Regions from separate parts of the Acetobacterium sp. MES1 genome, predicted to be linked through region 1. Evidence: predicted binding sites of a transcription regulator. Region 1 holds the regulator's gene; each other region holds the start of a gene.
The links. Region 1 encodes HrcA, which represses chaperone genes, less so after heat shock. Its sites were predicted from a motif close to TGTTAGCACTCNNNNNNNNNGAGTGCTAACA; they were not measured.

Region 1 (10,357 bases):
TTTTTCGGCGGCAGGGGTGCAGCCAGTAAAAAGAAGAACCGTGAGAGAAACAAGAATCAAGGGAAACAACAACAGTTTTTTTGATTTCATAATAGACCTCTCTTTATTTTATATTTTAGGTAATTGCTAAACTGCCGTGAGCTTTGCGCCCAGTTTCGCACGAAACAATTTTTACACTGTACGGCGGACAGTTCGCTGAACTGTTCGCCTACACGTTACAAAATTGTTTGTGGAAACTGCACTCAAAGCAATCATTGTTCGATTTTTTTCATTTCGCAATTATCTATTTTATTTTTAGATGTTGGGGCATGTCATGGCAACGTTTCGTTTGTCATACCGGTTGTTAAATTTGCGGCTAAATCGGACAGCTACTGTCCCTGGCCACATGGGTAAACTGGCTTTTGCCGCTGGCATAATCAGCTACGCATTGACCATGACCCAGTAGTTTGTATTTATAGCTGAGCAGTCCCTCCAGGCCAACCGGGCCCCGAGCATGGAGTTTACTGGTGCTGATCCCCACCTCGGCGCCGAAGCCGAAACGGAAGCCGTCACTGAAGCGGGTGGAACAGTTCCAAAAAACACCGGCTGAATCCACCAGGGTCATAAAGGTTTGGGCCGTAGTTTCGGTAGTGGTCAGAATCACATCGGTGTGGCCGGAACTATAGGTGTTGATATGGTTAATGGCCGTTTTCAGATCGGGTACAATTTTAATTGACAGGATGTAATCCAGGTATTCGGTTTTCCAGTCGATTTCGGTAGCTGCCTCGACGGCAATGATCGCCTGAGTGGCAGCATCCCCCTTAATATGAACATTTTTGGCCTCCAGTGCCGCTTTAAGTTGCGGCAACAGAGCAGGGGCGATTTTTTCGCTGACCAGCAGGGTTTCCAGGGTATTGCAGGCAGCCACGTACTGGGTTTTAGAATCGACAATGATCGCAACGGCCTGGGTAAGATCGGCATCTTCATGAACATAAACATGGCAGATGCCGTCGGCGTGGCCCATTACCGGAATGTTGGAGTTGTTCATAATATATTGAACAAAGCTGTTGGAGCCCCGGGGAATAATCAGATCAATGTAGTGATCCAATGCCAGCATGGCAGTGACGTCTTCCCGGGTCTCCAGATTTTGGAGCCAGTCCTTTGGCAGACCCACAGAAGCGGTGGCTTGATTGATAATTTTAGCAAGCAGTCGATTGGTTTCCAGGGCTTCACGGCCGCCTTTTAAGAGTACCGCATTGCCGCTTTTCAGGCAGAGGGTGGAAATCTGAACAAAAGCATCGGGTCGGGATTCGAAGATAACCCCAATGACCCCAATCGGGCAGGTGACCTTATAGAGATCCAGACCTTCATCCAGCTCGGTTGACAACTTGGTAGCTCCCAGGGGATCGGTCAGCTCCATCAGGCTGTGGATTCCCTGGATTACGTCATTGATCTTTGCAATATCGAAGGTCAGACGTTTAAGCAGGGGGGCACCCAGGTTTTCTTCCTGAGAGCGTTTCATATCGACTTGATTGGCAACTGCAAGTGCTTCTTTGTTTTCTTCCAGAGCGTTGGCAATGGCCAGCAGCCCGGCATTTCGCAGCTGACCGTCGGTGGCTGCTAACAGGATGCCCGCCTCCCGGGCGATTTTTCCGCATTGTTCCATTTGCATTGGCATTTCCTCCTAAATTTTGGGATTGGGTTTTTAGGGCGAGGGTCTGACCCCTTGGTCATCACGGATCGCTCCTACAAACTAATGTGTGATAGTCGTATTTTAATAAACTGTAAATATGGATTCGTAGAGGCGGGTTTTACCCGCCGAAGGGACGTTTGTATATTGACCAACGTTCCGGGCGAATGCGATTCGCCCCTACACTATGATGTGTGACATTATATGTGTTAACAGAGTTATTGTTTTCTTCGTTGGGGTGGGTAAGCCACCCCAATGACGGCCTTTATTTTGCCAATAAATTCTCTCGAATCTTCTTAAAATCTTTCTCTCGTAAATCAGTTTTTTCCATTAAATAGGTTTCCACATTTCCGAAATTGGTGTTGACATAGTCCATCGAAATCTTTAACCACTCGGGTTTGACACCATAAAATTCCCAGAGGTGATAATTTTCAATACCCAGTTCCTCGGACATAATGTTACCCAGCAGGTTAAAACTCTCGTCGAAGGTCAGATTCGTCAGCGTATAGTCAGACAGGATCACATCTTCACTAACGCCTAAAATGCTCAGAATCAGATAAGTCATAAAACCGGTACGATCTTTACCGTTGGTGCAATGATAAAGAATTGGGTATTCCGATGGTTCGGTTAGGTATTTGAGCACTTCGGCAAAGCACTGGGCCCGATCTTCGGTCTGGATTTTGTAAATATGGCGCATAAATGCATCAATTACGCCCGGTTGGGTGAAATCCTGATGATCCAGGCCCATATCTGCACTGGTGAAAATTGGCAGCAGATGGTATTCCGTATTTTTGGGCAACCGATCAGCCTGACGCTTTGATTTGGATTCATTTCTGAAATCAAAGACATGTTTAAGGCGTAGGGCCGAAAAATAGTCGACATCCTTATCGGAAAGGTGGGCCAGCTCTTCACTACGGATCACTTTTCGCCACTTGATTTTGCGACCATCGATTCCCGTGTAGCCGCCGATATCCCGAATGTTGATGGAATTTTCCAGTTGGATCAGACGTTTGCTCAACTGGGTTTCTTCACAAAAAATCAGATTGTTTTCATCTTTGAAATTATATAAGATCCGACCATTGGGGGCAATCAACCCCGGATAGGTGGATTTTTGTGGTTCGGACTTGGAAACAGGAGTAACCTCAGCGGAGGTGGTTTTACCCGGTTTATCAGGATGAGCGGATTCGGTCGTTGTCATACTTACTGGAGGCAAATTTTCAGACAGGGGTTCGTTGAGAATCGTTTCTTTAGTGAGTGCTTCAGACCAGGTGGTAGATGGGGGTGACTGTTTTTTCCGGATTCGTTTGCTAACCAGAAAATAAGCGGGGATAGCAGCAGCTGCGCCAGCAATTATGGCAAGGGTGGTCGTTTTTTTCATTGATGATTTCCTTTCTGTGACTTCCATAGGATCTGTTTTTTGATTCATTATATGTTATGATTATAGCATAAACTTAATCAAAAAGTCCTAAAATGTGAGGAGTTAAGTATGAATACGTTAAGTGTTACTGATGGCCCGGGTCTGGGAATTTACTGTCATATTCCGTTTTGTCTCAAAAAATGTGCTTATTGTGATTTTTCGTCATTCTCTCGTCAGAGTGAGGCAGTAATCAGAGATTATTTTGCAGCCTTGCATAAGGAAATTAGAAAATTTATCGAAGAAAATAAAAAATTTGCGTTGCCAGCAGTGGATACCATCTATTTTGGTGGGGGAACACCTTCTGCGGTTGATGTCAGACACATTGAAGCAACTCTTTTGCTGTTAAACGAAGTATTTCAGGTAAAGGACGACGCCGAAATCACCATTGAAATCAATCCCGGGACGCTGACTGCCGATAAAGCCAGACGCTACAAAAAGGCGGGGATCAATCGGGCCAGCGTGGGGCTGCAGGCCTGGCAGGATTTTCTGCTAAAAATCCTTGGTCGGGTTCACAGTCAAGCCGATTTTATCAAAGCGATGGAGCTCTTAAAAGAAGCAGGATTCAATAATTACAGCGTTGATGTAATGGTGGGCTTGCCAGGACAAAAGATCACCGATGTGATGGAAACCGTACAAGCGGTAATAAATTATGCCCCCACCCACCTTTCCTGTTACAGCCTGATTTTGGAGTCGGGAACACCGATGGCCAACTGGGTGGAGTCGGGTCAGCTGGAGCTGCCGGATGAAGATGAAGAACGGGAAATGCACTGGGCCGTAGATGGTTTCCTAAAAGAACAGGGATTTTTGCATTATGAAATATCCAGCTTCTGCCAACCTGGATATGAGAGTCGTCATAATGTAAAATATTGGGAATTGGTGCCTTATCTGGGTTTTGGACTGGGGGCCCATGGTTATTTTAATGGCCAACGTTATGGAAACAGTAATGAACTTAATGAGTATTGCCAATTGCTCAAGGCGGACAAATCACCGGCAATTTTTGAACCGGCGATGACGCCGGAGGAGCAAATGCGTGAGTGGATGTTTTTGGGATTACGCAAACTGAGAGGGATTCGGGAGGATGATTTTTGCGCCCGTTTCGGAGAAAGCTATTTTGTCCCGTTTGGCGATGTTATCCAGTCGTTGATCACCGCCAGATTACTGGTATGGGACGGGACGGTTTTGAAGTTGACATCCAGGGGGCAGGACTTTGGAAATCAGGTATTTATGGCTTTTGTCTAGATGCAATCAGGTCGAAAAAATAACTTAAGAAAACTTTAAAAAGTGAGTAAGCCATTATAGAAACTAGTTGACAAAGTAGGGGTAGGGTGTTATATTTAACTCAGATGTTAGCACTCAATTATTGCGAGTGCTAATAACGAGGTGAATCATGGAACTTAACGCACGTAAAAAGAAAATATTAGAAGTGATCATCCGTGATTACATCAATACCGCCGAGCCGGTTGGCTCCCGGACGCTTTCAAAAAGATGTAATTTGGGTATCAGTCCGGCCACCATTCGAAATGAGATGGCTGATCTTGAAGAACTGGGTTTTCTGGTTCAACCCCATACCTCTTCGGGACGGATTCCAACCCAGCAAGCCTATCGTTATTACGTTGATGAAATTATGGAGATCCAAAAACTTGAGAAGATGATCCGGACGGATATTCATCGCGGTTTTCTGGATCATACCACTGAACTGGGACCGACGATGTCGCATACTGCTCAGGTTTTGTCGCAGCTAACCAACTATACAGCAGTTGTTCTGGCGCCTCGAGTTACAAATTTTAACTGTAAGCATGTCCAAATTGTTTCTTTAATTAAAAACAGGGTACTTATGGTAGTAGTGACTCAGGAGGGGATGGCCAAAAATATTGAGGTAACCCTTTCTCAGGAGGTTGATACCATCCTGGCGCTGAAGCTTTCCAATGTGATTAATGGATTTCTTAAAAACACCGTCCTCAGTGAGATGAGCTCGGATTTAATCGATCAGATTCAGGAATTGTCCCCAGCGGAAAGTAAATTGATCCATGAGATTATCCCGCATCTAAAAAAAGCCTTGATGGAGGACGCTTCGGAGGTTCACTCCACCGGATTAACCAATCTATTTAATTATCCGGAGTTCAGCGACGTCAATAAAATTAAGCAATTGATCAATATTGTTCAGGAAAAGCAGGTGCTCTCAGAAATGATGGCATCCAAGGATGGCAACCAGGTCATTCGGATAAAAATAGGCAGTGAAAATGACAATGAAAATCTTAAAGACTTCAGCATTATTACTTCTACCTACGAGTTGGATGGCGAAATGATGGGCGCCTTTGGCGTCATCGGACCCACCCGGATGAACTATGATAATGTGTCATCGGTTCTTAACTATATCCGCAATGAGTTAAATTTACATATCTCAAATTTATTAATGAAATAGGTGATTAGATGATAAAAGAAGAGGAAATTAAAACAGAAACCGTAGAAGAAACGGAAGAAGCGCTTTTAGATGAAGCAGAAACAGTAGCCGATGAGGCAGCAGAAGAAACAGCAGAGACATCTCCTGAAGAGGTCCTAAAGGAGATTGTAAAGGAGGATGAGGCCGTCTTGAATCGCCTGATCAGACTTCAGGCTGATTTTGAGAATTTCAAAAAGCGAAGTCAAAAAGAAAAAACAGAAATGTATCAATTTGCATCAGAGAACTTTGCTACCAAGCTGTTGCCGGTAATGGATAATCTGGAGCGGGCGGAAGCCGCCTTAACCGATGCCAGCGAGGAAGCCAAGGGTTATATTGATGGACTGGAAATGGTTTTTAAGCAGCTTAAGGATGTTCTCAAAGAAGAAGGACTGGAAGAAATTATCTGCGAAGGTCCTTTTGATCCCAATCTTCACCATGGCGTTGCTGTTGGTGAGGACGAAGAAAAAGAAGACCAGGAGATCATGGACGTATTCCAGAAAGGTTATAAGTTCAAGGGCAAGGTAATCCGGCCAGCCATGGTTAAGGTTTGCAGCAAGTAGCATTGCAGCAGCTTGCATTAAAAAATGAAATTATAATTAGCAATAGAATCATAAAGAATCAAAAATTCGCTGGTCTTATCACCAGAAACGAGTTTTTATTTAAAAAATAGTAAACAATTCAGGAGGAAATAGATATGAGTAAAGAAAAAATTATCGGGATTGACTTAGGAACCACAAACTCTTGTGTAGCCGTATTAGAAGGCGGTGAAGCCGTCGTAATCCCTAATGCTGAAGGAAATAGAACGACCCCATCGGTTGTTGCTTTTGCCAAAGATGGTGAGCGACTGGTGGGACAGGTTGCCAAACGACAGGCAGTTACCAATCCGGATCGCACCATTTCGTCAATTAAACGGGATATGGGCACCGACCGTAAAGTAACCGTCGATGACAAAAGTTATACCCCTCAGGAAATTTCAGCCATGATTCTGCAAAAGCTTAAAGCGGATGCCGAAGCGTATTTGGGTGAAACTGTCAGTAAAGCGGTTATCACCGTACCTGCCTACTTCAGTGATGCCCAAAGACAGGCGACCAAAGATGCCGGACGGATTGCTGGTCTGGAAGTACTGCGAATAATCAATGAACCAACCGCAGCAGCGCTGGCTTATGGTTTGGATAAAGATGCCAATGACAAAATTATGGTCTATGACTTGGGTGGCGGAACATTTGACGTATCCATTCTGGAACTGGGGGATGGCGTTTTCGAAGTTAAAGCAACCAATGGAAACAATCACCTGGGTGGTGATGATTTCGATCAGAAGATCATTGATTGGATGGCTTCTGAATTTAAGAAAAGCCATGGAATTGATCTTAAAAATGACAAAATGGCGCTGCAGCGACTTAAAGAAGCAGCAGAAAAGGCCAAAATTGAATTATCGACGGTTATGAAATCAGACATTAATCTACCCTTTATCACCGCCACGGCAGAAGGTCCACAGCATTTGGAATTATCCCTGACCCGGGCAAAATTTGATGAGCTGACCTCAGATCTGGTTAAGAGCACCATTGGACCGGTTGAAAAAGCCATGAAAGATGCCGGCCTTTCTAAAAATGAATTGGATAAGGTAATTTTAGTTGGTGGCTCGACCCGAACCCCATCCGTACAGGATGCCGTTAAAAACATTACCGGTGAAGAAGCTTACAAAGGGATTAACCCGGATGAATGTGTAGCCATCGGAGCGGCAATTCAAGCGGGGGTATTAGCTGGCGAAGTTCATGATGTATTACTGCTTGATGTCACCCCATTATCTCTGGGAATTGAAACATTAGGTGGAGTATTCACCCGGTTGATCGATAGAAACACCACGATTCCGACCAAGAAAAGTCAGACATTCTCAACTGCAGCAGACAATCAAACGGCTGTTGACATCCATGTTTTACAGGGTGAACGAGAAATGTCCAAGGATAACAAGACATTGGGTCGCTTCCAATTAACCGGGATTCCAGCAGCAAGACGGGGAATTCCACAAATTGAAGTAACCTTTGATATTGATGCCAATGGTATTGTCAATGTGTCCGCTAAAGACATGGGAACCGGTAAATCTCAAAATGTTGTTATCAAATCGACCACCAACATGAGTGACGAAGAAATTGATAAAGCAGTTAAAGAAGCAGAACAACACGCTGAAGAAGATAAAAAAGTTAAAGCTTTGATTGAAGCTAAAAATATTGCCGATTCCACAATCTATCAAACCGAACAGTCCCTCAAGGAAATGGAAGGCAAGGTTTCAGATGAAGATAAGGCCAAGGTTGAAGCCGCCATTGCGGAGCTGAAAACAGCCAGTGAAGGGGATGATGTGGAAGCCATCACAAAGGCAACCGAAGCATTAAATGAATCCTTCTACCCATTAGCTCAAAAAATGTATGAGCAAGCTGCTGCACAACAGGCACCTGACGAACAGGAAACTACAGATCAGGGTGATGACGATGTTGTGGATGCTGAATATGAGGAAGTTAAAGAGTAAGAATTGCCAGAAACCGGCAAAAACCAGTGGCAGCCAAGGCTGCCACTCTTTTTCGTGGAGGCAACGAGCCAAGCGCAAGCGCGCCTGCAGTTGGCTACTGCCTGCAAACGGCTCAAAATGTGGGTGAGCGTTTTGAAAAGTTTCGTGGAGGCAATTGTAGGGGCGATCCGTGATCGCCTGGAGCGTGGATCAAGAAACTGACGTTTATGTGCGGGCGATCGAGGATCGCCCCTACGGACCATGATTTGCAGGTGGCTGAAAGAGGCGCTTCACGAAAAAAGACTTTAACTCTGCTGTTCAAAAAGGTATAATAAGTAGTTGTTTAGTTGGTGTTTAGGATTCAAAAGAGGTGAGAGTATTTATGAGTGAAAAAAGAGATTACTACGAGGTGCTGGGGGTCGGTAAAGACTCCAGTCCGGATGAGATAAAAAAAGCATACCGAAAAAAAGCCATGGAGTTCCATCCGGACAAAAATCCGGGGAATGCTGAAGCTGAAGAAAAGTTCAAGGAAGCCAATGAAGCCTATGAAATTCTAAGTGATGCCGATAAGAAAGCCCGCTATGATCAATATGGTCACGCCGGGGTTGATCCCAATGCTGGTTTTGGCGGCGGTGGCGGCGGATTTTCCGGTGGTTTTGGTGGTTTTGAGGATATCTTTGGCGATATTTTCAGCGCCTTTGGCGGCGGCGGTGGGTTTAGCGGCGGCCGTGGTGGTCGACGTTCCAACCGGGGCTCTGACATGAAGATCAGTATTAATCTGTCTTTCCATGAAGCCGTTTTTGGCATCGAAAAGAAAATTAAGATTAAACGTAATGAAGAATGTGGAAGTTGCGGCGGTTCTGGTGCTGAAAAAGGATCGACTTCAAAAACCTGTGACCAATGTGGCGGTTCGGGTCAGGTTTATGTCAGACAGCAGACGCCATTTGGAACAGTTCAACAGGTTCACACTTGTGACAAGTGTCATGGTGAAGGCAAAATCATTGATAAACCGTGTCCCACCTGTCATGGTTCCGGACTTGAATCCAAAGAACGCACCATTAGCATCAAAATTCCCGCTGGTGTCTATGACGGTTCAATTCTGCCACTGCGAGGTCAGGGCAACGCCGGGCCAAACCACGGCAGTGCCGGTGATCTGCTGGTGTATATAAGCGTTCGGGAAGACCCCTTATTTAAACGCAGCGACGACGATGTTTATTATGAACTGCCCATTACCTATGCCCAGGCGGCGTTGGGTGACAGCATTGTGGTACCGACCATTGACAGCAAAATCAAGCTTAAAATACCAGAAGGTACCCAAAACGGTAAGGTATTCCGACTTAAAGGAAAAGGGATACCCAATGTTAACGGCCGGGGCCGGGGGGATCAGTTTATTACCATTAAGGTGGAAGTACCCCGTAAGCTCAATCGTGAACAGCGTCATGCATTAAACGAGTATGCCAAGGTAACCGGAGAAGACGCGCATCCGGAAGGGAAACGTTTCTGGTCTCGGGTTGAAGCCGAAGAAAAGGAAAGTCATCCTAAAAAAGACGCCTGATCATTTTCAGGCGACAAGTTCGAAAGCCCTCGCCAAGCATCATTTGATGTGTATAAGACAACACAACAATTGACGGTATGCCATGCGTATTAATCAAAAGTCAATTTATGCCGGAGAAATCCGGCATTTTTTAGTTGACAAAGAAAAGCTGGAGGCATATAATGAAAACGAAAAACATATCAAACTGATATGAATTGAGTATGCGATATAAAAATGTGAGAAGTAGAATGCGGAAGGAAGAGGATTGAGACCACAAATCACCAGGCTTATGCGGGGATGTTGTCAGTGCTCAATTAAAACCACCGACTATCAGGAGGATACCGATTATGAAAATATCAACTAAAGGGCGTTATGCGTTGCGGCTGATGCTGGATCTGGCGATTAATAACACCGGGGAATATATTCCCATCAAACGGATTGCTGAGCGTCAGGAAATTTCTGAAAAATATCTGGAACAGATTATTACGCAAATTTCACGGGCGGGATTTGTCCGGAGTGTCCGGGGTTCACAGGGCGGCTATCAGCTGGCCAATCCGCCGGAAGACTATACTGTCGGGATGATTTTGCGGCTGATGGAAGGGGAGTTATCTCCGGTTGCCTGCTTGGATGAACCGGGTGGCTGTGATCGGGCGGATCGTTGTGTTACAGTTGATGTCTGGCGGCAAATAAAAGAAGCAGTTGAAAATGTGGTGGACAATATTACCCTGGCAGATCTGGTAAAGTCCTATCATGAAAAGGGCACCTGCGAGTATTTTATTTAAACACGATGAAGTGGC
Region 2 (10,357 bases), on a different contig from region 1:
GGCTGCACCGCCACCATTGTCGCCAAAATGTACCATGAGCATCAGGTTGCCATCCCCAAAGATATGGCCGGACTGATGCTCAGCGCAATCATCTCGGATACGCTGCTTTTTAATTCTCCCACCTGCACTGAAGAAGACCGGGTTATTGCCCTGGAATTAGGGAAAATTTTGAATCTCGATGTTAAGAGTTACGGCGAAAAAATGTTAGTGGCTGGCAGTAATTTAAAAGAAATGCACCCCTTTGAAATTATCTCCACCGATCGGAAGCTATTCACCATGGGAGCCTATAAAATTGGGGTTTCACAAATCAATACTGGAGATTTCCGGGGTATCTTTGACAAACTGGATGGGGTTCTGCAGGAAATGAATAAATTGTGTGCAGAAGAAAGCCTGGATCTGGCTATTTTAATGGTTACCGACATTATATTAGGGGGCTCCGAACTAATCATCGCCGGTGAAGCTAAAAATCTCGCCCAGCTGGCTTTTGGCTTTCAACCCGGTGAATTCAGCAAATACATGAATGGTGTTTTTTCCCGAAAAAAACAGATTGTGCCGCCGCTGATGAACGCCTCCTCTTTTTAAAACGAATCCAGATTTTGGTGAAAATGATGCAAAAAAATGAATCCAAAAAATATATCGGACTTCGACTGGTGATTATCTTTCTGGTCTCAGGTTTGCTATCGCTTTTATTGACTGGCTGCGTTGAAAAAGAACTGATCAATGATCCCGCAACTGGTTCAATTTTTTCGGCAGATATTTCTGGCGCCCTGATCGATGGTCAGTATTCCGCAAGCACAAAATATTATGACACTCGGGGCTATGGCCAACAATTGAACCTTTTAATAAAAAACGGCCTAATTACACGGGTAACCTTAAACGAAATCGACAAAAACAAGTCTGATCGCCTGTCTGTCGAGGGTTCTGACAAAACCTGGCCCAATCTGGCTGTGGCAAATTTAAGTGCTCTCTATCTCCGCCTTTATAGCGAATTGCTGATGTCGCAAAATCCTGATGAAACTGACGCTATATCCGGTGCGACACAAACATCCGAAAAATTTATCAGTTTGTCCAAGGCAATTCTGGATCTGGCCAGCAAAGGTGATCATGAACCAATAAAAATTGACACCCTCGATACTTATTCAATCACCAGCAACCCCGACCATGATGGCTATCAGGGATTTCTTCAGGCAACCTTTAACGGATCAACGCTGGTCTCTCTGAGTTACGATGAAATTATAACCGAAGACGGAAAATCAAAACGCAAATCAACTGATCCTCCTGCCAATACGGACTTTAATGCATTATTTGACACAATAACGAAGACTGCTCTTAGCAGTCAGTCTCTGGAAAGTCCATTTCCAGCCAATGAAGCATCTCCAGAAAAAGTCAAATACGGAGAATGTCTACGACTCTTAAGAGAAGCAAGAGCGCCTTTTTGATGCTTTATCCCTTTAAGATTTATTCCTTTAATTCAACCGTAAATCTTGACAAATGTTAAAGACGTGATATAATTACGCTATAGGCAGTGCATTTATGCCAACAATTCTAAACTGAAAGAAGGTGAAAAAATGGAAAACAATACTTTTGGCAGCCGATTAAAAGCGTTGCGGATTTCAAAACGATTAACACAGGAGAATTTTGCCAATCTTTTCTATCTAAATAAAAGCTCTATCTCCAAGTATGAAAAAGATAAAAACTTACCTGAAAACCAATTACTGATAAAAATTGCAGATTTCTTTGAAGTTTCTGTGGACTATTTATTATGTAGAACCGATCAGCCAAAGCTTTTACCAAGCAACCCGAAACCGATGACATGTGAAGAATTTTTGAAATCTTACGTTTTTTCCAACGAAGAAGTGGATTCTTTTTCTTCGTACTTCTCTTTCCCGGAAAGCTATAAGCAAGAGGTTCTGGATTTTATTAATTTTAAGAGCTCCAGTGGGAAGTAAATCAAAAACTACGAAAATCATGTTTAAATAACTTGTTATAAAACAAAAGAAACACAAAGAAAGTGTTTCTTTTTTAATTCACCGATATATCCGCAGTTGTGTTTTCTTTTTTGAGCAAAATATAAAGAGCCTGATTAAAGAAAATCAAACTCTTCCCATACTCTACAACTAATCTTTTACTCACCCAGCAGATAAGTTAACGTGAATAAACTATCTGTAATGTTAACATTCTCAACCACTACATCACTGGGAACATCCAAATCCAATGGGCTAAAATTGAGGATACCTTTCACACCCAGTTCTGTAATCTGGGTTGCAACTTTCTGACCGACTTCCCGGGGCACACACAAAATGGCGATGTCAATTTCATTCGCTTTGACAAATTCATCAAGTTCATCCATATGTTTTACTACTACACTGCCAACGACTGTACCTACAGTCAATGGATCAACATCGAAGACGCCTTTTAAAATCACACCTTCCCGCTTAAATCGTTCGTAGTTTGCGATGGCATGACCCATATTCCCGCCACCAATGATAATACAATTATATTCACTATCAAGACCCAAAATTTCCTTGATAGCCTCCTTTAATTCTCCCACATTATAGCCGTACCCCTGTTGTCCATACCCCCCGAAAGAATTCAAATCCTGTCTAATTTGAGAAGCTGTCAGGCCCATCAGACTTGCTAATTCCCGGGATGATATTTTTTCGATATCATTGAGTTGTAAATCACTTAAATATTGATAATATTTCGGTAACCGTTTTACGACGGTCATTGATACTTTTTTTGAGAAGCGATGCATGATTACTTCTCCTTTCTTTCGGATAGTCAACTAATTATATCAATATGAACCAATTACGTCAAATTATTCATTTTAATTTGCCGTTTTTTTTGATAGAATAGTAAAAGTGAACTCAAATAACTGAACAAAAACGAAAACAGGTGAAATAATGTTAATCAATATCGAAAATTTGCATTTTAGTTATGGCATTCATGAAATTTTTAATAATCTTAATCTATCCATTAATGAAAAAAAACAAATCGGTCTGGTCGGCCGCAATGGTACCGGAAAATCGACGCTGCTTAAGCTGATTACTGGCGAACTGATCCCTGATACCGGACGAATCAGCAAAAAAAACGGACTAACCATCAGCTATTTATCTCAGGAGTCCACAATTGCCGAGAACACAACCCTACTCGAAATGCTCACTGATGTATTTAAACCGCTGATTGACATGGAAAAGCGAATCAAACAAATTGGCGCTGCCATTGCCGACAGCACCGGGGCAGAGCAGGAAAAACTGATACTAGAGTTTGGGGAATTGCAAGAAAGTTTTGCCGAACAACACGGTTATGAATACCCCAGCCGAATTCGGGGTGTCATCAATGGCCTCGGTTTTAAGCCCGAAGATCAAACTAAAGCCTTCTCGATGCTTAGCGGCGGTGAAAAAACCCGTGCTACGTTGGGCCAGATCCTACTTCAGGAACCGGAACTGCTCTTATTGGATGAGCCCACCAACTACCTCGATATCGATGCCCTGCAGTGGTTGGAACAATATCTGAAGAATTACCCCGGTACTTTTGTCATCGTGTCCCATGACCGCTATTTTATCGATAAAGTCTGTACTTCAATTATCGAAGTATCCCAGAAAAACATCAAAGAATATCAAGGCAATTATACCCAGTATGCACTAAAAAAGCGACAGGATATGATGGAACAAAATCATCAGTATCAACAACAACTTAAAGAAATCAAACACCAGCAGGAAGTCATCGACCGGTTCCGGGCTTATAACTCCATCAAAAGCTCAAAACGGGCTTCAAGCCGGGAAAAAGCCCTCAGTAAGATTGAGTTGCTCGACAAGGTCGAAACTGCTCATAACAGCCATTTCAGCTTTGTCCCCCGGGTTAAAAGCGGCAATGACGTTTTGGCGGTGACAGGGATTAAAAAATCCTTTGGCGATCGTCTGCTTTTTCAGAATATGAATTTTGAAATTCATCGCGGTGATAAAATCGGCATCATTGGACCCAATGGTGCCGGAAAAACAACCCTTTTTCGCATTTTGCAGAAAAAGTTGGCCGCCGATGCCGGCGAAATCCGACTGGGTCAGAAGGTCCATATCGGTTATTTCGATCAGGAACATCAGGCTCTGAAGCAATTCTACAATGAAAATCTGCTGGAAGCCCTGTGGGATGTCGATTCGAAACTGACTGAAGGCGAATTGCGCAATATCCTGGCGGCCTTTTTATTTGTCGGCGATGAGGTCTTTAAACCGATTGGCACCCTATCTGGCGGTGAAAAGGCCCGGTTGCTGTTGGCCCGCTTGATGATTTCTCAGTCCAACTTCTTATTGATGGATGAGCCGACCAATCACATTGACATGGACACCAAAGAAATCCTTGAAAATGCCTTGAGCCAATATGAGGGCACCTTACTGTTTATCTCCCATGACCGGTATTTTTTAAATCGAATTTCAACCCAGATCTACCAGTTCTCAGCTGATGGGATGGAAATCCATCTGGGCAACTATGATGACTACTTAAAACAAAAGGCGGATGCTTCCGCCCGGGCAGCTGTTCTGGCCGAAGAGAATAAAACAATTGTAACCAAAACACAGCAGCGAACGGATCGCAAAAAGCAAAAAGAAGAAGAAGCCCGTATTCGGCTCTTGAAGAAGCAGGTTAAGGAAATTGAAGAAACCATACTAGTGACTGAACAGAAAATCGAATCCATTGAAACTGCCATGTGTGCTCCGGATTTCTATGATAACCTGGCTTTGGCAGCTGAGATCAATCTGTCCTATGAAGCACTCAAACAGCAATTATCTGAGTTAACGGATTCCTGGGAAGTCGCCTTACTGGCTCTGGAAACCGAGTAACAATCGTTTAATAAAGCAATAATATATTATTGGAGGAAGAAATGGAACTGACTAAAAATGAAAAAAAGGTATTAAATACCCTGTTTAAAGAAGTGAAAGGAACCACCCGCAACACCATGCTGGTTGCCCTTTATGCTGCCAAACCGATCGATGATGAATCTCCCGATGCCCAAGCCCTGATCACTTTAATCAATGGTCTCATTATCAAACTGGCAGAGCTGGAACAACCGGAGATGGAAGTCCTATTCGCCGGGATCCCCTACAATGTCGACTAAATGCTTCTAAAACCGCAATTAAAAAGGCAGCCTCGCGAGAGACTGCCTTTTTGGTTGCTTATATTAATTATTTTAGTTTATCTACTGATGCAGCCGGAGGCTTACATCATTGGCATTCCGCCCATGCCACCTGGCATTCCGCCCATACCGGCATCTTCGCTTGGAAGATCAGCAACCGCTACTTCAGTGGTTAAGAACATTGCCGAAACACTGGCGGCATTTTGAATCGCTGAACGGGTAACCTTGGTCGGGTCAATAATGCCCGCTTTGAACATATCAACAAATTCGCCTTTAGAAGCATCATAGCCAACGCCAACAGCTTTACCAGCCATTTGTGAAACAATAACCGATCCTTCAAGACCGGCATTTTCAGCAATTTGTCGCATTGGTTCTTCAATCGCCCGACGGATGATACCAGCACCAGTTTTTTCGTCGCCTTCAAGAGTTTCGATTAAGGCATCAACCTTTGGAATCGCATTAATATAAGCGGTACCACCACCGGACACAACGCCTTCTTCAACCGCTGCCCGAGTCGCATTTAAAGCATCTTCGATACGGTATTTGATTTCTTTCAGTTCAGTTTCGGTAGCTGCACCAACTTGGATAACTGCTACACCGCCGGATAATTTAGCCAAACGTTCCTGAAGTTTTTCTTTATCATATTCGGAAGAAGTTTCTGGAATCTGCGCTTTGATCTGACGGATTCGTTCTTCAACAGCCTCTTTATTTCCGCTACCTTCAACAATAATGGTATCTTCTTTGTCAACTTTTACCTGACGGGCACGGCCTAATTGTTCAATGGTTGTGGTTTTTAATTCTAAGCCTAATTCGTCCGAGATCACTTCTCCGCCAGTTAATGCGGCAATATCAGCCAGCATCGCTTTACGACGATCGCCAAAGCCAGGAGCTTTTACTGCGACACAGTTAAAGGTTCCCCGTAATTTATTAACAACCAATGTTGCCAATGCTTCGCCTTCAACATCTTCAGCAATAATTAACAGCTTACTGCCAGTTTGAACAATTTGTTCCAAAACTGGTAAAATTTCCTGAATATTGGAGATTTTTTTGTCAGTGATTAAGATATAGGGATTATCCAGGATGGCAACCATTTTTTCGGTGTCAGTTACCATATACGCTGATAAGTAGCCCCGGTCAAATTGCATCCCTTCAGTAAACTCTAACTCGGTACCCATACCTTTGCCTTCTTCAACGGTGATAACTCCGTCATCACCGACTTTATCCATCGCTTCGGAAATCAGTTTTCCAATTTCGGCATCGGCTGCCGAAATGGATGCAACCTGAGCGATTGCTTCTTTGCTTTCAATTTTTTTACTGTTTGCTTTTAATTCTTCGACAACAGTCGCAACTGCTTTTTCAATCCCTTTTTTAAGAACCATTGGGTTTGCACCGGCAACAACGTTACGGTTACCTTCACGAACAATTGCCTGAGCCAATAAAGTAGCTGTGGTTGTTCCGTCCCCTGCGACGTCATTTGTTTTAGTAGCAACTTCTTTAACCAGCTGCGCACCCATGTTTTCAAAGGCATCTTCCAGCTCAATTTCTTTGGCAATGGTTACCCCATCATTGGTGATGGTTGGTGAACCGTATGATTTAGCTAAAATAACATTTCTTCCTTTTGGTCCTAATGTCACCTTAACAGTATTTGCTAATTTATCTACACCAGTGATCAGAGATGCTCTGGCGTCTTCACGAAATTTAATCTCTTTAGCCATATTATTTTCCTCCTGTTTTTCTAAATTTTATTATTCTACAATTGCTAAAATATCAGCCTGACGGATGATTAAAAACTCTTCATCGCCAATTTTTACTTCATTGCCGGAATATTTGGAATAGATAACTTCATCATCTACCTTAACATCCAATGGCACCTTTTTACCATCGATAATTTCGCCAGTTCCGACAGCCACTACTTTACCCTGCTGTGGTTTTTCCTGGGCTGATCCTGGTAAAACAATTCCACCAACAGTTTTTACTTCTTCAGCTTTAACTTTAATTACTACTTTGTCACCTAAAGGTCTTAAACTCATTTTTTCCTCCATTTGATTATATTGGGTACGCTGTACCTTTTATTTCATTTATTAGCACTCATTCATCTTGAGTGCTAATAGTATTTTAAATGATTTGCAGATTGATTGCAAGTATTTTTTCCCTTTTCGTTCATCTTAATTTTTTTTAAGATTGTTTTAATTTTTAAAGAGGGTACACTTCTCTTTATATAAACGTGTCTACCCTTTTGTCGACAGGCCGTATTTCCTGTCTGCCTTTATTGACGGGTTCCGATTTTTAAACCCGGAATGCCATTGAGACTCAGGTCGCTCTCTTCCCCATTGATATAATTATAGTAAGCCATCGAACCGATCATAGCGGCGTTATCGGTACAGAGAATAGGATCTGGATAGTACAAGGTCATGCCCGCATCAGCGGCTGCCTGTCCCATCATTTTTCGCAGCAACGAATTACAGGACACCCCGCCCGCCATGCAGATACTCTTCATGCCAATACTGTTGGCACAGGCAATGGTTTTGCTGACCAGCACCTCGATAACGGCCAGCTGAAACGATGCGGCCACATCATCGGGATTGACCGCCTCATTTTTCATTTTCTTGCCGTTGAGGTAATTGAGCACCGCCGATTTCAAACCGCTGAAGCTAAAATTATACTCAGTTTTATCCAGCATCACTCGGGGAAAAGCGATCGCCTCGGGGTTGCCATTTTTGGCCGCAGCATCAATGGCCGGACCGCCGGGATAACCCAATCCCAAAACCCGGGATATTTTGTCAAAGGCTTCTCCCGCCGCATCATCGATGGTTCGGCCCAGCACCTTGAAAGTCTGGTAATCTTCCACCAGGACCAGATGACTGTGGCCGCCGGATACCACCAATGTCAAAAAGGGCGGTGTAAGCTCCGGAAACTGCAAAAAATTAGCGGCGATATGGCCTTCAATATGGTGTACACCGATCAGCGGTTTCCCGAGACTGTAAGCCATTGCTTTGGCCGTAGAGAGACCAATCAGCAGCGCCCCCACCAGACCGGGACCATTGGTCACGGCAATGGCGTCCATCTCGGCCAGGGAAAGCTTACTTTCGGCCAGGGCTTCGTCAATGATATAGGGCAGTTTAGTGACATGGTTGCGGGAGGCAATCTCTGGTACCACACCCCCATATTTCTGATGAATATCAATCTGGGAATAAATCCGGTTGGTCAATATGTTCCGGCCATCTTCAACAATGGCCACGGATGTTTCGTCACAGGATGTCTCAATACTAAGAATTTTCATGTTTACCTCGATTAGAATTTCTCGTTATTTATTTTATATGTTTTTCTTTTTCAAAACCAGCCCCGTTCCCAGGGTGATGAGTCCCAGGGGTACCAGAATATAGATGACCATTCGGCCGATCATGGCGAAGAAGAAGGGCTCGGGGACAATCCAGATCAGTCGGTCGGTGGAAGGATCCATAATCCATAAGTCGTTGGAAAAAAATAACTGATGGAAGAGGATAAAGGTGTTATTGAAATTAAAAATAAAACTCGCACCAACAATTAGCAAGATCACCAAAAACGTGGCCGATCCATAGAACAAGGCCTTGATAATGGCCTGGCGATCGTATTTTAACAGCACCAGAAAAGCGATCAGCGCCAGAATCAGAGCGGCGTCCCGAAGACCGAGAAAGAAAAGCAACAAGTCTCTGACATCGTCCATATGGGTGATTTCTTTGTCATTAAAAATTGAAACACTGTCGACAACGTTTTTGGCACTTCCAATGGCTAAACGGGCTTGGATGTCAAAATCCTTCCGGTCGCCCTTGAGGTAGCTGATGATTTCATCGACCACCAGTTCCATATCTGGGGGATAGATACCAGTGTTATCAGTGACCTGATTTTTTTCCATCTGATCCATGTAAAACGCTTTGTCAAACACCGCTGCTTCAATGCCGCTGATAAAAATAATAACCGGAAAAAGGATTCCCAGCAACACTGTAACTATTTTGATGGTTTTATTCAAGTTTGTACCTCCACATGATGATTCCGTCCATTCCCGTGCCATAGTAATCTTTGCGTCGTCCTTGCCGGGTAAATTGGTTTTTCAGATAAAAATTGATAGCCGGCTGATTATCCGCCCTGACCTCCAGTGTCATCGCCACACAACCTTGCTCCAGTGCCAGGGCCAGCATTGCATTGATAATATTTTGCCCCACCCCGGTCTGGCGATAGGCTTCCAGTACTGCGATATTGGTAATGTGGGCTTCATCAATCACCTGCCAGAAGCCACCAAAACCAATAATTTCGCCATCTAATTCAGCGACAATATAATTGGAGAGGATATTGTTAGTTTCTGCCTTATAGGAATCCTCGGTCCAATTGTGTGAAAAGCAGGCCTGATCCACCTTAAAAACGCCGGGGACATCCCGGGACTCCATCAGTCGATAATGGATCATCATTTTTTATGCTCTTCGGCGTAGGAAGGCCGAATATAAAAGGGTTCCACTTCCCGATAATGGCTGGTCGCCCCCTTTAAGGCCCGCTTAAGGACCAGGGCAGCGGCTGACGAGGCCCGGTTCATGTTGAGATAATTGGGAACGATCCGGGCGGTAGGAATCGCTCCCTGCAGGATTTGTGAAAAGCGGGGTAAGCCATCACCCAAGAAATAGATGGTCTCTTTTCGCCCTTGTAAAAAAGTAATGAGCTCGTCAATTTCCATCACCGCATCGGCCAGATCCTGAACCAGTTGGCCGTCTTCAAAATGAAAAACACCAGTATAGGTCTGGTTACGCTGGGCATCCAGAATCGGACAGATCAGACCATTGGCAAAGGGAATATTCATGGCCAGGCTTTCCAGGGTGGATACTCCCACCACCGGTTTATTCAGAGCCTGAGCAAAGCCCTTGACGGTCGCCATACCAATGCGCAAGCCGGTAAAGGAACCGGGGCCGGAGACAATGCCGAAAACATCAATATCCTGAATCGAAAGACCCCCATCACTGAGCAAATGATCGATGGCTATCATCAGTTTTTCGGAATGTTTTTTTTGATGATTGATAATCATTTCGCCGACTAGTTTTTCTTCATTTAATATGGCAACCGTTGCCACAATAGTGGATGTATCAATGGTGAGTGTATTCATCTTTTGCTTTCCTTCTTAATTATTATTTGCTGAACTATTTTAAAATAATACCCCAGCCCGACAAAGAGAAGGTACCGATTTTAGATTGTAACAAATCGGTACGCTTT
Region 3 (10,357 bases), on a different contig from region 1:
AAAGACCTTTGCCGATACGGTAAAAAGAATCTTGGGTTTTGACTGTACGGTGGTTGAGGATGTATCCGAATACAGCCTGGATGACGATGCTTTGACGGTGGACGGAATCAAAGAACGGATTGATTTAAAAAATCAGATCAATAAACTAAAGGATAATCTGGGCGACATCCATGATGAACTGGATAATTTGCTGGCTATTCCTGGGGTAGAGATGAGTGAGGCATTTCCAGATGAAAAAGTGGAAGACCTCGAGGCTATGACTAGAGATCTTAAAAAAACTTGCGAAGAATTAAAAATCATGATTAAAAATTAACATGATTTGATTAAACCAGAAAACCCCTGCCAACTTGACGTTTGCAGGGGTTTTCGATAGAATGGGAAAAATAGTGTTTTAAAGGAGTTAGAGCCATGCCAGTTAATTCATTTGAAGATTATCCAATGTCCTGGAAACCCGTCCTGAATCATCAGGTAAAACCCTTGCACCTCTCCCTGGCCCGGCAAATGGAGCAAGACATCAAAACCGGGAAGCTCTTACCGGGAACAAAGCTGCCACCGCAGCGGGAACTGGCAGATTTTCTGGATATTAATGTCAGCACCGTCTCCAAGGCCTGCAAGGTTTGTGAGTTAAAAGGGCTCCTCAGTGCTACTGTCGGGAGTGGCACCTTTGTGTCCTTCGATGCCCTGGCTAATGCTTATCTGCTGCCAGATGATAAACCCCGGAATCTGATTGAGTTGGGCGCAGTTTTTCCGGATACAGCCACCTTTTCGCCACTCATTGGTTGTTTGAAAGATATGCTTAACGAAGCTGATGCCGATAAACTATTTAATTACAGCCGACCCAACGCAAATATCTGGTTGAAAGATACGGCAGTGAAGCTGATGGAAAAAGGAGGATTTTGTCCAGCACCGGCAAACATCTTGTTTTCCAACGGTGGTCAAAACGCCATATCAGCCATTCTGGCTGGACTATGCCGTCATGGTGACAAAATCGGAGCTGATCCCCACACCTATTCCGGGCTTAAAACGACTGCTTCAATGTTGGGGATACAGCTGATTCCCATTCGTCATCGTGATGGGGAAATGGATGGTGATGCACTGATGGATAGCTGTCGCAATGAAAACATTAAGGGGATTTATCTGATTCCGGATCATCACAATCCCACCACTCATACGATGTCCATTGACCGTCGTCGTGCGTTGGCAGAGATTGCCAGAGAGCAGAATATTTTTATCATCGAGGACGGGGCCTATCATTTACTGGCAGAAAATGCCCGGCCAGCCGTGGCATCCTTTGCTCCGGAGCAGACCATTTATATCGCCAGTATGTCAAAAACCCTGGCACCCGGTTTACGGATGGCCTATCTGTCGGTGCCCCAGGCTTACCGCAAACAAGTATCAAAGGCTTTGTATAACCTCAATATCTCCGTTTCGCCGCTAATGGCCGTGCTGGCAGCCCGGGTTATTGTCTCGGGCCAGCTGGATCAATTTATTAAAAGCCATCAGCAAAATGCCAGACAGCGCAATCAATTGGTAAATCGCAACCTCAGCGACTATCTCTGTCACGGCGACGAAACCAGCATCTTTCGGTGGCTGGAGTTGCCTGGGACGATAACCGGATCTGTTTTTGAGGCGCTGGCAATGGAGCAGGGGGTTCGAGTTTACGGTGCCGAGCGATTTACCGTCGGCAATAGTATCCCCAGTCGGGCAGTCCGGATGTCGGTCTGTGCTCCGGAAACCCTGGCTGAATTGGAACAGGGACTGATCATATTAAAAAACCTTCTGGATGATTGCGGTTAATTTGTACGCCATACATTTAATTTATTGTATGGCGTATTTTTGCGTGTTAAAATAAAGCAAAAATCGTACTAAATAGTAAGGGAGTGTCTCATGAAGAGTTTTATTTTTGCCTTTAAACAAACAATTCCTGTACTGTTTCCATATTTGTTTATTGGGATCGCTTTTGGCGTTTTGATGGATGAGGCGGGTTATACCGCGGGGTGGTCACTCATTTCGGGTCTTTTTATTTATGCCGGATCGATGCAGATCGTGATGGTTTCGCTGCTTACCGCTGGCGCTTCACTGGGTACCATTGCGATGATGACTTTTTTTGTCAATGCCCGGCATATTTTTTATGGTCTTGCCTTTATTGAGCGATTCCGGAAGATGGGACGAAAGTATCCATATATGGTTGTAACCTTGACTGATGAGGTGTACTCCATCCTGTGTAATATTAAATATCCAGTGGATGTGGATGCCCGGCAGAGTGATTTCTATATAACCCTGATTCTGCATCTGGTCTGGATTTTAAGCTGTCTGGCAGGGGCTCTATTTGGACAGTTGATCCCCTATGATCTGACTGGAATCGAATTTTCTGCGACGGCTTTTTTTATTACCGTCTGCATGAATCAGTGGAAGTCGATGAATTCACACTGGCCAGCTCTTACCGGGTTAATCAGCGCCGTGGTATTTTATACTATTCTGGGCCCCAATCAGTTTATTTTGCCAGCCTTAACCCTCAGTGTGCTGGTGCTGATTATGATGAAACCGAGATTAACAGCTGGACAAAAAATGCAACCGGTAAAAGAGTGTAAGCCAGCGTCAATTGACGGGGAAGAGGAGATCATCTATGAATACTAACTGGATCAGCACCATCGAAGCATTGGCAGTGGTAGCGCTGGTAACGATTTTTACCCGAGCACTGCCGTTCCTGTTTTTTGGCGGCAAAAAAAAATTACCAGATACGGTCAGCTATCTGGGAACGGTTTTACCGGCAGCAATCATGATTATATTGGTGGTTTTTTGTTTGCGAAATACGATTTTGACTGCTTATCCCTATGGATTAGCAGAGCTATTAAGTGTGGCTGCGGTGATTATTGTTCATTGCCTCAGAAATAATGTTTTTTTAAGCATTGCTGCCGGAACGGGACTGTATATGGTATTAATTCGAACGCTGTTTTTGATCGGCAGCTGACTGCTTGGGTGACTTCATCTATTTGGTTGATCAGAAAAATGTGTAAATTATTACCCAACGAGCCGTTTTAATATTTATTAACTGCTCTCGATGCGATATAATGAAATCATAATTCTTGATTAGCTGAGACAGCAGAAAAGGATGCAAAAAAATAGGGGGAACAAATGAGCACAAAGATGATTTCAAGATTAGTTACGTTATTAATGGTGTCAGGTCTGCTGTTGATAACCAGTGGTTGCGTTCGCACCCATACTTTTGGTGGTGGCGTCTATACCGGAGAATGGAAAAATGGCATGCCGAACGGTTACGGCAAGTTTGAGTATTCTGAGAATGTGATCTATGAAGGCGAATGGAAGGATGGCAAGCTGCATGGCCAGGGGACAGCCACTGGATATGAGGGAACAAAATTTCAGGGCGAATGGAAGTATGGCAAGCTGGATGGTTACGGAACCAAGACGGATCAGGGCAACACCTATGTGGGGGAGTTTAAAGAAGGCATGATGCATGGAAAAGGTACGCTGACCATGGCTGACGGAACCATCTATGCGGGCACCTTTGCCAACGATCAATATGTTGGGCCTTAAAAATAAACGAACCGAGTTAACTGCATGAATTTTACATGCAGTTTTTTTATAATCATTCTTGACAGCTAAACAAAACTAGTGTAGACTTACTAAGTAGGAACACTATATATTACACACGTTAAAAAACGGAACTGGTGATTAAAGTGTTATGGTAAAAGTGCCAACAGACTAGTAATAAGGACTGATGATTATGGAAATAGTTGAACGATTGACACAATTTGGGCTGACCCGCCATGAGGCGGTGATTTATTTAACCCTGCTGTCCGAAGGCGATTTGAACGGGTATGAGGTGGCCAAGACGACCGGTATCTCAAGATCCAATGCCTATACCTCGCTGGCGTCCCTGGTGGAAAAAGGGGGGGCTTACGTGATCGAGGAAGCAACCATCCGTTATACCCCGGTAGCTATTTCTGAATTCTGTGACAATAAGATTCGAAAGCTCCAGGCTGCCAGGCAGGAGCTGATTGATACCATTCCCCGCAAACGGGATGCGGTGGAAGGTTATATCACCATCAAAGGAGAAGGGAATATCCTTAATAAACTGCGCAATATGATTCTGGAAGCCCGGGAGCGGGTATACATTTCGGTACCCGGTCAGATTCTGGAAACCGTAACCCCGGATATAAAAGCAGCGATTGACCGGGGTATCAAGATGGTGATCATCACTAATGGTAGCTGGGAGCTGGCAGGAACGATTATCCATCGTTCCGATCAACCGCTCCAGCAGATTCGGCTGATTGCCGATTCCACCAATGTCCTTACCGGAGATATCAATAATGGCGAGTATTCCACCTGCCTTTATTCCCGGAAACAGAATCTGGTGGATTTGTTTAAAGACGCCATGAAAAATGAAATAAAGCTGATTGAAATGACGAAAGGAAATCAATAATATGAAAAAAACGTTTGTTAACAAAGAAAAGTTAGAAGCAATTGTCAAACAATACCCAACTCCATTCCATCTGTATGATGAAAAAGGTATCCGCGAAAATGTTCGTAACCTCCAGGAGGCATTTTCCTGGAATAAGGGTTATAAAGAATACTTTGCCGTCAAAGCGACGCCCAACCCGACTATTTTGCAGATATTAAAAGAAGAAGGCTGTGGGGTTGACTGCTCATCCTATACGGAACTGATGATGTCAGATACAGTTGGTTTTGCTGGTGAGGATATCATGTTTACCTCCAATGTGACGCCTCGGGAAGATTTTGTTTTAGCACGAAAGCTTAATGCCCTGATTACCCTGGATGATATTACCCATATTGACTTTCTGGAAGAGGTGGCAGGACTGCCGGAAACGATCAGCTGCCGCTTTAATCCCGGTGGCGACTTTGTTATCGATAACGCCATTATGGATACTCCCCAGGTGGCTAAATATGGTTTCACCCGGGAACAGATGTCAGAAGGATTTGCGATCTTAAAAGATAAAGGCGTTAAGCATTTTGGAATTCATGCTTTTTTAGCCAGCAACACCATTGCCAATGAATACTATCCGGCTTTGGCCCGGATTCTGTTTCAGACGGCGGTGGAGCTGAATCAGGAAACGGGGGCTCACATTGCCTTTATCAACCTGTCCGGTGGGGTTGGGATTCCCTATCTGCCCGATCAGCAACCCACCGATATTTATGAAGTCGGCCGGGGCGTTCAAAAAGCCTTTGAAGAAATACTGGTACCGGCTGGCATGGGCGATATTGCCATCTACACTGAACTCGGCCGTTTTGTACTGGGACCATTTGGTCATCTGATTACCACTGCCCTCCATGAAAAACATACCCACAAAGAATATATTGGTCTTGATGCCTGTGCGGCCAACCTGATGCGACCGGCCATGTATGGGGCCTATCATCACATCACCGTGATGGGTAAGGAAGATGCCCCCTTGGATCACGTTTACGATGTCACCGGGGGCTTATGTGAAAATAACGACAAGTTCGCCATCGACCGCAAGCTTCCTAAAATTGATATCGGTGATCTGGTGGTTCTTCACGATACTGGGGCCCACGGTTTTGCCATGGGCTACAACTACAACGGCAAGCTGCGTTCTGCAGAAGTACTGCTAAAAGAAGATGGCAGCACCGAACTGATCCGTCGGGCTGAAACCCCAGCGGACTATTTCGCCACCCTGGATTTTTCCAAGTGGAAAAAGTAGTTTTAAATAGTAACACTAATATTAAAAAAACTGAGTACCTAAAAATGTTACATCATGTTGTATGCATCAGGGCGAACAGGTCATTGACCTGTTCGATCCTGCAGCATACAACAGATTAACATTTGTCGGTACGGTTCTTTCAAGAGGACTTTATTAAATTATCAAGAGACGATAACGAAAGGAAAAAAATAAAATGGCATTAATTAATGAAAATTATCTAAAACTACCTGGATCCTACCTATTTTCAGAAATCGCACGACGGGTGGAAGCTTATAAAGCGGCCAATCCGGAGGCAAACATCATTCGATTGGGGATTGGTGATGTGACGAAACCGCTACCCGAAGCAGTCATCACCGGCTTACATAGCGCAGTTGACGAAATGGCCAGCGAAAAGACATTTAAGGGCTATGGCCCAGAACAGGGCTATGATTTCCTGCTGGAAAAAATTATCGAGTTTGATTTTAAAGCCCGGGGCGTTGAACTGGCGGTGGACGAAATCTTTGTCAGTGACGGTTCCAAAAGCGACACTGCCAATTTTCAGGAAATCTTCAGTCAGAATACCAGAATTGCTATCACCGATCCGGTATACCCGGTCTATGTCGACAGCAACGTTATGGCTGGTCGCAGTGGTACCTTAGGGGCCGATGGCAAATGGAGCGACATGGTCTACATTCCCTGTACCGCTGAAAATGGCTTTGTTCCCCAATTACCAACCGAAAAGGTGGATCTGATCTATCTTTGTTTTCCCAATAACCCGACTGGCACCACCATTAATAAAACCGAACTGAAAAAGTGGGTGGATTATGCCAAAGCTAACCAGGCCATTATTCTGTATGACGCAGCTTATGAAGCCTATATTCAGGAAGATGATGTCCCTCATAGTATCTATGAGATCGAAGGTGCCAAAGCGGTTGCCATTGAATTCCGTAGCTTCTCAAAAAATGCTGGCTTCACCGGAACCCGTTGCTCCTATGTGGTGGTGCCCAAAGAAGTGATGGGCTACACTGAAGCCGGGGAGCCGGTTGAAATCAATAAACTATGGAACCGTCGCCACTGTACTAAATTCAATGGTGTGCCCTACATCATTCAAAAAGGCGCTGAAGCGGTGTATACCGAAGCCGGTCAAGCGCAGATTAAGGCTCTGGTGGCATACTATATGAATAACGCCAAGATGATCCGTGAAGGGGTTGCCAGTACTGGCATTGAAGTTTTTGGCGGTGTCAATGCTCCCTATATCTGGCTGAAAACGCCAGAGGGCATGGATTCATGGAGCTTCTTTGACAAACTCCTCACCGAGGTCAACATTGTCGGAACTCCTGGGGTGGGCTTTGGTCCCAGCGGTGAAGGCTATTTCCGACTAACCGCTTTCGGCAGCAAAGAAAACACTGAAGAAGCGATCCGACGTTTCACCACCGAATTTAAATTATAAGATCCTGCTAAACAAAAGATACCCGGCAACAATGCTTGTCCGGGTATTTTTTATGGGAATAGTTACTTACCCCAAAGCAGTCATTCAGCCTTAAAAAATCATTAAAAGTGTTGACACTTTTAATAAAGTTACTTACAATGTTGTTAGCACTCTTTCAGAAAGAGTGCTAACAATATACAAAATGAAGAAGAGGTATGTTATGGAAAAGAAGCAGTTTAAATCAGAATCCAAACGTCTGATGGATTTGATGATCAATTCGATTTATACCAATAAAGAAATTTTTCTCCGAGAATTGATATCAAATGCATCGGATGCCATCGACAAGGTTTACTACAAAACATTAACCGACAAAGATAAAACCTTTAATAAAGACGACTACTATATCCGGATTCATCCCGACAAGGACAACCGCACCCTGACCATTGAAGACACCGGGATCGGGATGACCGAAGCAGAACTGGACGATAATCTGGGGACCATTGCCAAAAGCGGCTCCAGCGATTTCAAAAGCGAACAGGAAATGGAAGAAGACTTTGACATCATCGGTCAGTTTGGGGTCGGTTTCTATTCGGCTTTTATGGTGGCTGATAAGGTTATCGTGGAAACCAGGGCGGTTGATTCCGAGCAGTCTTATTTATGGGTTTCAGAAGGGGCTGACGGTTATACCATCGAACCGGGAACCCGCAAAACCCATGGTTCTAAAATTACCCTGCATCTCAAAGAAAATACCGAAGACAACAACTACGATGATTATCTGGAGCCCTACCGGATTCGTCATTTAGTGGAACATTACTCCAACTTTATCCGCTACCCCATTAAAATGGTGGTTGAAAACAGCCGCATTAAAGAAGAAACCAAAGAAAGCGACAAGCCGGAATATGAAACCTATCTGTCGGATGATGTGCTAAACTCAATGATCCCGATCTGGCGCAAAAATAAAAATGAATTAACTGATGAAGACTACAACAATTTTTATCATGACAAACGACTGGGCTTTGATGCTCCGCTGGCCCATGTTCACCTAAGCATTGAAGGGGCTATGAGCTACAAGGCGATTCTGTATATTCCCGGCCAGGCACCATTTGATTACTACACCCGGGACTATGAAAAAGGTCTGGAGCTTTATTCCAATGGCGTGCTGATTATGGAAAAATGCAGTGAGCTGCTGCCGGATTACTTCAGCTTTGTCAAAGGGGTAGTAGATTCGGAAGATATTTCCCTGAATATTTCCCGGGAAATGCTCCAGCAGGATCGTCAGCTGCGTCTGATCAGCCGTAAAATCGATTCCCGAATCTCCGAAGAACTGAAGAAAATGCAGGAAAACGATCGGGAAACCTATGAAAAATTCTTTAAAGCCTTTGGTAATCAGATCAAAGTGGGAACCTATGATAAATGGGGTCAGGACAAGGAAAAACTTCAGGACTTCCTGCTCTTCTATTCATCCAAAGAAGGCAAGATGGTGACCCTCAAGGAATACGTGGAGCGGATGCCGGAAGACCAGAAATACATCTACTACGCCACCGGTTCATCGGTCAGTCAGCTGGAAAAACTGCCTCAGGTTTCGATCATCAAGGACAAAGATTATGAGATCCTCTATTTAACCGAAACCATTGATGAGTTTGTTACCCAGACTTTAAGACAATACGGAGAAAAAGAATTCCGTTCCGTATCCAGCCAGAATCTGGGCCTGGAAGCGCCGGATGAAGATCAGAAAGACGAAGCAGAGCAGACTTCCGAAGTGGATGAAAAACTGCTGGCAAAAATGAAAGAACTGATTGGTGATGAGGTAGTCAAGGTAAAAACCACCGCTCATTTAAAAGATGACGTGGCTTATCTTTCCACCGAAGGGGATCTGTCCATTGAAATGGAAATGACCTTAAACACTATGCCTCAGGGCGGCGATGTGAAAGCCAAAAAAGTCCTGGAAATCAACAAAAACCATCCGGTTTATGAAAAACTGAAAGCTTTCTATGAAACCGATGATGCCCAGTTTGCCCTATACACCGAACTGCTTTATAATCAGGCCCGCCTGATTGCTGGCTTGCCACTGGACGATGTGGTGGCCTTTACCAAAAATATCAGCAAGCTGATGTAGATATAATCACAATACTTTCAGAAAACCAGTGTCGTTTAAGATGAATGGCGCTGGTTTTTTCTGCCATTTGACAAGTCCAGGCAATTTTGCTACACTAATAACAGTAACTGAAAGGTATGAGATGATGATTTTAACAATTGAAGCAGCTCTGACAATGGGATTATCGATGAGACATTGTTTAGAGCCTAAAGATAAAGTGTAAAACTTTTATTCTCATCGGTCTAAGCGCTTGATAGGATAGCAGTTTACTAGAGTTTATTGGCAAACTCCCGTACCGACCAATTGTTAATCTGTTGTTTCCTGCAGACTCGGACAGGCTATCGCCGTGTCCGCTCTGATGCAAACAACATGATATAACAATTGTCGGTACTACGTTATTTGTTTGATTATAGGCTATAGCATGCTATACTTTGTTTTACTGCGCCTAAACCGATAGCCATACAAAAAGTTTTAAGGCCATAACGCAATGCTCGTTATGGCCTTTTATAATGACAGAGAGTCAGTATAAGGGTGACTCTCTGTTTTTATTTTGTGAATTTTTAAAGGAGAAAAAAATGGGACTATTGGACGTTATCAATTTATCACATTCGTTTGGTGATAAAATTTTATATCAAGAGGCTTCCTTTGAACTGTTCAAAGGTGAGCACATGGGGATTGTCGGACGCAATGGTACTGGCAAGACCACTTTGTTAAATACCTTAATTGGTGAAATCATTCCCGATGGTGGGGAGATTCGCTGGCAAAAGGGTATTAAGGTCGGATATCTGGATCAGCATGCCCAGATTGATCAGGATATTACGGTGTTTGACTATCTGAAAACATCGTTTCATGAGCTCTACGAAACCGAAGCCCAGTTGACCAGAATTTATGAAAACATGGCTACCGACTGTAGTGAAAAAACCATGAACCGGGCCGCAGATCTGCAGAGCCTACTGGAAAACTCGGGCTTTTACGAACTGGAAAGCCGTGTTTTAAAAATTGCTGACGGTTTGGGAATTACCGCTTTGGGGATGGACACCATTCTGGAGACGCTCAGCGGCGGGCAGCGGGCCAAGGTCATTCTGGCCAAGCTGCTGCTGGAAGAACCCAATGTGCTGCTGCTGGATGAACCCACCAACTTTCTGGACAAGGAGC

Region 2: the regulator HrcA is predicted to act here: its motif matches at 7,205-7,235, upstream of groES (co-chaperone GroES).
Region 3: the regulator HrcA is predicted to act here: its motif matches at 7,270-7,300, upstream of htpG (molecular chaperone HtpG).

Annotation. Positions count from the first base shown of each region.
Region 1 is NZ_MJUY01000047.1:166,540-176,896, reverse strand. Features, by position in the region: gene BI182_RS13055 (hypothetical protein) at 1-90, opposite strand, end outside; gene BI182_RS13050 (glutamate-5-semialdehyde dehydrogenase) at 356-1,651, opposite strand; gene BI182_RS13045 (tyrosine-protein phosphatase) at 1,935-3,047, opposite strand; gene hemW (radical SAM family heme chaperone HemW) at 3,156-4,325, shown strand; gene hrcA (heat-inducible transcriptional repressor HrcA) at 4,474-5,508, shown strand; gene grpE (nucleotide exchange factor GrpE) at 5,517-6,086, shown strand; gene dnaK (molecular chaperone DnaK) at 6,221-8,047, shown strand; gene dnaJ (molecular chaperone DnaJ) at 8,409-9,581, shown strand; gene BI182_RS13015 (RrF2 family transcriptional regulator) at 9,908-10,342, shown strand.
Region 2 is NZ_MJUY01000003.1:18,357-28,713, forward strand. Features, by position in the region: gene BI182_RS00635 (putative manganese-dependent inorganic diphosphatase) at 1-582, shown strand, start outside; gene BI182_RS00640 (FMN-binding protein) at 609-1,439, shown strand; gene BI182_RS00645 (helix-turn-helix domain-containing protein) at 1,569-1,949, shown strand; gene BI182_RS00650 (redox-sensing transcriptional repressor Rex) at 2,126-2,755, opposite strand; gene BI182_RS00655 (ABC-F family ATP-binding cassette domain-containing protein) at 2,904-4,832, shown strand; gene BI182_RS00660 (hypothetical protein) at 4,874-5,107, shown strand; gene groL (chaperonin GroEL) at 5,209-6,840, opposite strand; gene groES (co-chaperone GroES) at 6,871-7,155, opposite strand; gene tsaD (tRNA (adenosine(37)-N6)-threonylcarbamoyltransferase complex transferase subunit TsaD) at 7,392-8,405, opposite strand; gene BI182_RS00680 (TIGR01906 family membrane protein) at 8,439-9,131, opposite strand; gene rimI (ribosomal protein S18-alanine N-acetyltransferase) at 9,124-9,567, opposite strand; gene tsaB (tRNA (adenosine(37)-N6)-threonylcarbamoyltransferase complex dimerization subunit type 1 TsaB) at 9,564-10,250, opposite strand.
Region 3 is NZ_MJUY01000023.1:27,200-37,556, reverse strand. Features, by position in the region: gene BI182_RS08225 (MBL fold metallo-hydrolase RNA specificity domain-containing protein) at 1-313, shown strand, start outside; gene BI182_RS08220 (aminotransferase-like domain-containing protein) at 409-1,797, shown strand; gene BI182_RS08215 (AzlC family ABC transporter permease) at 1,888-2,637, shown strand; gene BI182_RS08210 (branched-chain amino acid transporter permease) at 2,627-2,971, shown strand; gene BI182_RS08205 (MORN repeat-containing protein) at 3,136-3,555, shown strand; gene BI182_RS08200 (TrmB family transcriptional regulator) at 3,746-4,444, shown strand; gene BI182_RS08195 (diaminopimelate decarboxylase) at 4,446-5,699, shown strand; gene BI182_RS08190 (LL-diaminopimelate aminotransferase) at 5,893-7,128, shown strand; gene htpG (molecular chaperone HtpG) at 7,328-9,223, shown strand; gene BI182_RS08180 (ABC-F family ATP-binding cassette domain-containing protein) at 9,778-10,357, shown strand, end outside.